DNA from 3 places in the Streptoverticillium reticulum genome. Region 2 is predicted to be linked to each of the others. Evidence: riboswitches for the same ligand, from Rfam matches in the RefSeq annotation. Region 2 holds a riboswitch; each other region holds the start of a gene.
The links. Region 2 has a riboswitch for cyclic di-AMP ahead of ACMATS_RS20465 (peptidoglycan DD-metalloendopeptidase family protein). Riboswitches for the same ligand answer to the same signal wherever they lie in the genome.
Positions count from the first base shown of each region.

Region 1: another riboswitch for cyclic di-AMP. It lies ahead of ACMATS_RS10555 (M23 family metallopeptidase); the one in region 2 lies ahead of ACMATS_RS20465 (peptidoglycan DD-metalloendopeptidase family protein).
Region 3: another riboswitch for cyclic di-AMP. It lies ahead of ACMATS_RS22755 (transglycosylase family protein); the one in region 2 lies ahead of ACMATS_RS20465 (peptidoglycan DD-metalloendopeptidase family protein).

Region 1 covers NZ_CP179755.1:2,365,762-2,368,013, forward strand. The annotation lists gene ACMATS_RS10550 (GntR family transcriptional regulator) at 1-344, opposite strand, end outside; gene ACMATS_RS10555 (M23 family metallopeptidase) at 485-1,288, opposite strand; cyclic di-AMP (ydaO/yuaA leader) riboswitch at 1,302-1,458, opposite strand; gene ACMATS_RS10560 (M16 family metallopeptidase) at 1,664-2,252, opposite strand, start outside.
Region 2 covers NZ_CP179755.1:4,486,922-4,489,173, reverse strand. The annotation lists gene ACMATS_RS20465 (peptidoglycan DD-metalloendopeptidase family protein) at 1-905, opposite strand, end outside; cyclic di-AMP (ydaO/yuaA leader) riboswitch at 918-1,088, opposite strand; gene ACMATS_RS20460 (PP2C family protein-serine/threonine phosphatase) at 1,238-2,252, opposite strand, start outside.
Region 3 covers NZ_CP179755.1:4,975,531-4,977,782, forward strand. The annotation lists gene ACMATS_RS22750 (transglycosylase family protein) at 1-809, shown strand, start outside; cyclic di-AMP (ydaO/yuaA leader) riboswitch at 1,071-1,249, shown strand; gene ACMATS_RS22755 (transglycosylase family protein) at 1,253-2,008, shown strand.

The DNA of each region.
Region 1 (2,252 bases), 2.1 Mb from region 2:
AGCACCTTCAGATGCGCCTCCGTGCGGCGTTGCGCGGCGCGCGCGGCGCCCAACGGTTCCAGCAGGGCCCGTACTTCGAGCAGGTCGGCGGCCTCCTGGGCGGTCGGCTCGGCCACGCACGCCCCGGCGTGCCGGCGGGTGGTCACGAAGCCTTCGGAGGCCAGCGTGCGCAGGGCCTCGCGCACGGGGACCCGGGAGACGCCGTAACGGCGGGCGAGGAGTTCCTCGATGAGCCGGCTGCCGGGCGGAAAGGTGCCGGAGACGATGTCGTCGCGGATCGCGGTGCAGACCGCGTGCGGGGAAATGCGGCTGCCCTCGCGCGTCTCTCCGCCGTCTCCGTTCATGTCCGGCGACTCTATGGCAATCGCATCCGGTTTCCGATGGCGCCGCCGTCGCCATGGAAATGTTTTGGCCAGCCGGGCCGCACGCCGACGCAAAGGACCCCGGCCGGAGCCGGGGTCCCGAGAGTCTGCGGAGCGGGCCGTTACAGGCTGACGCCGTGGGAGCGCAGGTAGGCGACCGGGTCGATGTCCGAACCGTAGGTCGGGGCCGTACGGGCCTCGAAGTGCAGGTGCGGTCCGGTGACGTTGCCGGTGGCGCCGGAGAGGCCGATCTGCTGACCGGCGGTGACCGTGTCGCCGACGGAGACGCCGATGGACGACAGGTGGCCGTACTGGGTGTACGTGCCGTCGTTCATCTTGATGACGATGTTGTTGCCGTAGGCGCCGCCCCAGCCCGCCTCGACGATGGTGCCCGCGCCCACGGCGTGCACCGAAGTGCCCGACTCCGCATGGAAGTCGACGCCGGTGTGGCTGCCGGAGGACCACAGGCCGCTGGAGGCCTTGTACGGGGTGGAGACGTAGGAGCCGTCGATCGGGATCACGAAGAGGTTGAGGCGCTTGCGCTCCTCCTCGCGGGCGGCGCGCTCCTTCTCGGCGCGCTCGGCGTCCGCCTTGCGCTGGGCCTCGTCCGCGCGCTTCTTGGCCTCGGAGGCCCGCTGCTTGGCGTCCTTCTCGGCCTGCTGCCGGACGCTGGCCTCGTCGGCCGCGCTGCGCTGCGTCTGGGCCTGGGCGTCGACGTTGCCGGAGATGGCGTCGCTCATCACGATGGCCTGGGTGAGGCCGGTGTCCTCGGTGCGGTGCGCCTCGTCCGCGGCGGCGATCGCCGGGGCGGCGAAGCCCGCGACCACACCGCCCATGGTGAGGGTGGCTATGCCGGCGACGTTGGCGCCGGAACGGACGGCGCGGCTCGGACGGCGGTGCTTCCCGGTGGGACGGGTGAACGCCATGCTGAGGCTTTTTCCTTTCCTTCCTTCTCGCCTACCGGGTTAGCTGACGGGTTCGGAGCAGGAAGGTCTCCTACGGCTCCCTCGCGAGAGGGACCCGATTCACCCCAAGGGAACGGTGGTTCCCCGGCTCCCCTGGCTCGCGCCGTACGGGGACTCGGCGATGGCGGTCCGGGAGCCGCGGTTGCGGTTCCGGTCTGACGGACTGCCGCCCCGACGCTAATCGCCGTCAGATTCGAACGGCAAACAGAAGCCGGGTTTTATGACGTACGCCACACCGCCAACATGCAACCTCTGCCCGAAATTGGACATAAGGGAGGCGCGCGGGCCCCTGTGGACCCGCGCACCTCCCTCGCTGCGCTCTTTTCTGACGATCCGTCAGGCAGGGATCACGGTCACCTCGCCGATGCCCAGCGCCCGGACCGGCTCCTCGATCTGTGCCGCGTCGCCGACGAGGACGGTCACCAGACGGTCGGCCGGGAAGGCGCTCACGACGGCCGCCGTGGCCTCCACCGTGCCCGTGTCCGCGAGGCGTTCGTACAGCCGCGCCTGGAAGTCGTCCGCCAGGTGCTGCTCGACCTGGTCCGCCAGCGTGCCCGCGACGGCGGCCGCCGTCTCGAACTTCAGCGGTGCGACGCCGACGAGGTTCTGCACGGCCGCGTCCCGCTCGGCCTCCGTCAGGCCCTCCGCCGCGAGGGTGCGCAGCACCGTCCAGAGGTCCTCCAGCGCGGGACCGGTGTTGGGGGTGTCCACCGAGCCGCTGATGGCCAGCATGGCGGCGCCCGTCCCGTCCGGCCCGGAGCGCAGGACCTGGCCGAACGCGCGCACGCCGTAGGTGTAGCCCTTCTCCTCGCGCAGCACCCGGTCCAGGCGGGAGGTGAGGGTGCCGCCGAGGCAGTAGGTGCCGAGCACCTGGGCCGGCCAGACGCGGTCGTGCCGGTCCGGGCCGGTGCGGCCGATGAGCAGC
Region 2 (2,252 bases):
TCCGTGCCGTCGTCGAGGGTCAGCACGATGCGGTAGCCGTACGCGCCCGCCCAGCCCGCCTGGGTGATCGTGCCGCCGCCGACCGCCTTGACGGGCGTGCCCGTCGGGGCGGCGAAATCCTCGCCGGTGTGGTTCGCGGACCACATGTTCCCCGACTGCCCGAATCCCGCGGTGAGGGTGTACGAGCCGACGGGGAGGACGTACGAACCGTGTTCGCTGCGCGAGGGAGCCGAGGGCTTCGGCTCTTCGGGGGCGGTTTTGCCCTCCGGTTTGCCCTCCGACTGCGGCGCCTTCTCGGCTCCCGCCTGCGATTCCGCTTCCTTCGCCTTCGCCGCCTCTTCGGCCGCGGCCTTGCGGTGCGCGTCCTCCGCGGCCTTCGTCTCGCTCTGGCGGGCGGCCTCCTCGGCCGAGTCCTGCTGGTGCTCGGCCTGCTGGAGGATACGAGCACGCAGCGCTTCGCCGGCATCCGCGGCGTTCTGCGCCAATGCGGGAGCGGCGGAGCCGTTCGCGGATTCGGACGCCTCCTGCGGCGCGGCAGGCGCCGGGGATTCCTCTTCGACCACTCCGAGCAGCTTTCCGGCCATCTCCGGCAGTTCCTTCAGATCCGGTACGTCCGGCACGGATATCGGCGGCGCCGGACGGTCCTGGGCAGTCGCCATACCGCTCGCGCCGACCGCGGCGATGACACCCACGCCGAGTACGGCGCTGCTGCGAGCCATCGAGCCGCCGCGCTGTTTCGCGACCCGGTGCCGGCCGCGCGTGGCGGGTGCCGAGTCCTCGCCGGGGTTCCATTCCCCGGGGCCGGCGGCGGACGCACGTTCGTACGAAGCGTACGGGTCATGGGGATCGTGCGGAGCGTACGGAGGGTGCGAACTGCCGTCCGGAACCGGGCTGTTGGACGCCACCGGGGCGCACTCCTTTCCTTCCTGCTCGCCTACCGGGTTAGCTGCCGGGTTCGGAGGAGGAAGGTCCCCTACGGGCCGGCTGCTGCCGGTCCGATTCACCCCAAGGGTTGTGGTTCCCCGGTTCCCTGAAGTTGCTGGTCGCGCAGGTGTAGCCAGACGTGCGGGATTCGGCGAAGGCGCACGGTGCCGCCTCTTGCGGCGGTTTGACGACCGCGCTGCGTTATCGAACGTTAATAGACACGGCGGCCGATTTCCAAGCCGAAAGCGTGAATTCACGGGGCTCTTGGACAGGTTTTGCCATGCGGTGGGCGTGCCGCTCAGAACAAGATCGATTACGCACGGTGCGGATGCCCGCGGCGGATCGCCAGCAGAGCCATGTCGTCGGCCGTCTCACCGCCCGTGTGGGACGCGACGTCCTCGGCCAGGGCGTCCAGCAGGGCGTCCGGGCTGCGGAACTGGCGGCCGCTCAGGCGGCGCTCGGCGTCGTAGAAGGTGCCGTCCGCGTCGCGCGCCTCCGTCACCCCGTCCGTGAAGAGCAGGAGCGTCGTCCCCGGCGGGAACTCCCACTCCTGGACGTGGTCCGGCCAGGCGCCGACCTCCCCCAGACCGAGGGGCAACGCCGCCGGGCCGCGGTGCGCCTCGGTGATGCGGCCCGCGGAGTGGAGCAGGAGCGGAGGCGGGTGCCCGCGGTTGACCAGGCGGAGGAACGGGGCGCCCGGCGGCACTTCGGCCAGGACGGCGGTCGTGAAACCCTCGCTCTGGTCGAGGTTGGCGCGCCGTGCGCCCTCCCTCTGCAACGCGCGCTCCAGGCGCGCCGCGAGCCCTTCGAGCGTGCGCTCCTGCTCCGCCGCCTCACGGAACGCGCCGATGAGGACGGCGACCGCCTCGACCGCGCCGAGGCCCTTGCCGCGGACGTCGCCGACGATCAGGCGGACGCCGTGCGGGGTGTCCTGCACCGCGTAGAGGTCGCCGCCGATGCGGGCGTCGGCGTGCGCGGCCACGTAGCGCGCGGCGACGCGCAGGCCGCCGATGCGGGCCGGGGGCGTGGGGAGGACGGCGCGCTGGGCCGCCTCCGCGATGCCGCGCGCGGAGGCGAGGCGGCGGTCGCCGCGGCGGACGACGTGGTTGATGCCGAGGGCGAGGACGCAGACCGTCACGACGGTGACGACCTCGGTGATGCGCTCGCCGACGCCGATGGTGGTGCGGACCGCGGCCAGGCCGACGGTGGCTGCGATCGCCACGGCGGCCGTGACGAGGGTGAGGCGGCGGGAGAGCAGAGCCGCCGCGACGAGCGGGGCCGCGGCGAAGAAGGGGGCGGAGGTGTAGTTGGGGGGTGTGAGGTAGTCG
Region 3 (2,252 bases), 490 kb from region 2:
GCCGTGCGTACGCCCCGCGCCCCGACCTCGCCAGCCGCTCCCAGCAGATAGCCGTCGCCGAGAGCATGCTCGACGGCCAGGGCCCCGGCGCTTGGGGCGGCTGCGGCGCGAGCGCGGGCCTGTCCCGCGGGAGCAAGGCGCCGCAGGTGGACCCGGGTGCCACCCAGACCCCGGCATCCAGGGCGCCCGCGCCGGAGCGCAAGGCTCCGCCGGTGCACGAGCCGTCGTCCTCAGCGCCGTCCGACGGCGCGTCCGGGGACGCGAAGCCGGCGCCCGGCACGGCCACGCCCGGTGGTCCCGCTTCCACGAGCCCGGCGACCCCGTCGCCCTCGCCCTCCGACGACGACCGGTCGCACGGCAGGCACCGCAAGGACGACCCGGCCCCCGCGCCGTCGACGGGCTCCACGGCGCCCTCCGGCACGCCCTCGGGCACCCCGTCCGGCACGCCCTCCACGGACCCGGCGAACCCGCACCCGTCCCTGCCCGGCACGCCGTCCGGCACCCCGTCCGACGCTCCGTCGAACTCCGGCCCCGGCACCGGGGGCATCGACTCCGGCAACGGCAAGCACCGTGCGGAGCCGCCCCGTTCCGGCGACGACGGACGTGTTTCGCGCGGAGGTTCGGACGCCCGCACCGGTGGCCCCTCCGACCACGACTACACCGTGCGCCCCGGTGACAACCTGTCAGCCATCGCGGAAGACCATTCGGTGAAGGGCGGTTGGCACTCGTTGTACGAGAACAATCAAAACACCGTCGGAAGCGATCCCGACCTCATCCAGCCTGGTCAGCGCCTCGATCTGGGCCGGTAGTGCGGCAGTTCGGGTCGAATGTCCGTTCACGCGGGAAAATGAGACAAGGGTCTCGTTGACTTTTGGCTGGACGGCCTCGGTCCGTTCTCCGCGCACCGCCTCCCACCTGCGGAAATGTCAGGTTCCCAGGGGTAACTGCAGTCAGTGGTGGCTGAAAAGAGGGGTTTGAACCCGTCGGCCGCCTGTGTTTACCGTCATCACCGCTCGCCATCGCGAGCACCACGGTCGTCACGCCGAATCCTGCCGACGGCCGCGGGAACCGTCGCGCAAGCGCCGTAGGCAGGAGCGGGGGAACCAAGGTAGGTCGCCGCAACGGCCGCCGGTGAGAGCCGGAAGCCGGAGCGGCTAGGGGTGAAGCCCGGTGCGCGCAAGCCACTGGGCCGGGCAAACTCACAGCCCGAACCCGACAGCTCACCTCGTAGGCGCCGGTGAGGAAACGACTCATGTCCAAGGGCAAGCACCGCCGTCCGTCCAAGGCCGTCCGCATCGTCACGCTCGCCGGGGTCACCGGCGTCGCCGTTGCCGCCCCGCTGATGGTCGCAACCTCCGCCAACGCCGCCTCGGTGTCCACCTGGGACAAGGTCGCCCAGTGCGAGTCCGGTGGCGACTGGTCGATCAACACCGGCAACGGTTACTACGGCGGCCTGCAGTTCTCGAACTCCTCCTGGGCAGCCGCGGGCGGCACCAAGTACGCCGCGCGCGCCGACCTCGCCTCCAAGAGCCAGCAGATCGCCACCGCCGAGAAGCTGCTCGCCATGCAGGGCCCGGGCGCCTGGGGCTGCGCCGGTGCCGGCGGTCTGACCTCCGGCGGCGCGAAGGCCGACGTCGACACCTCCGACTCCTCGTCCTCGTCGAAGTCCTCGAAGTCCGAGCGCAACAACTGGTCGAGCAAGAGCCACGCCGACCGCAGCGAGCGCCAGGCCGCCCCGAAGCACGCCAAGCCGCAGCAGGAGTCCTCCGACGACGACTCGTCCGAGGAGACCCCGGCGAAGCAGTACACGCCGAAGCACGCCGCCCCGAAGGCTAAGGACGTCAAGACGGGCGACGGCGAGTACACGGTCAAGGAAGGCGACACCCTCGGCACGATCGCCGACGCCCAGCACGTCAAGGGCGGCTGGGAGAAGCTCTTCGACCGCAACAAGGACATCGTCGACAACGCCGACCTGATCTTCCCGGGCCAGAAGCTGCACCTCAGCTGAACCCTGTGAGCCCAGCGGACCGCCCCGCTCCGATGCGTCCTCCCCCCGAGCCGCATCGGAGCGGGGCTCCGCCGTTCCGGGACCTGCGCAAGATCACGCCCCCGCTGGGCGAACGCACCGGCCATTCGCCCCGTGATCTCGGCTTTTGTGCCAATTTTCGGCACGGGTCGCGGGCCGAGGGCGGGCGCAGCCTCCGGGGCCCGTTAGGCTCGTGCTGCAGAACTCCAGCACACACGAAGGAGAC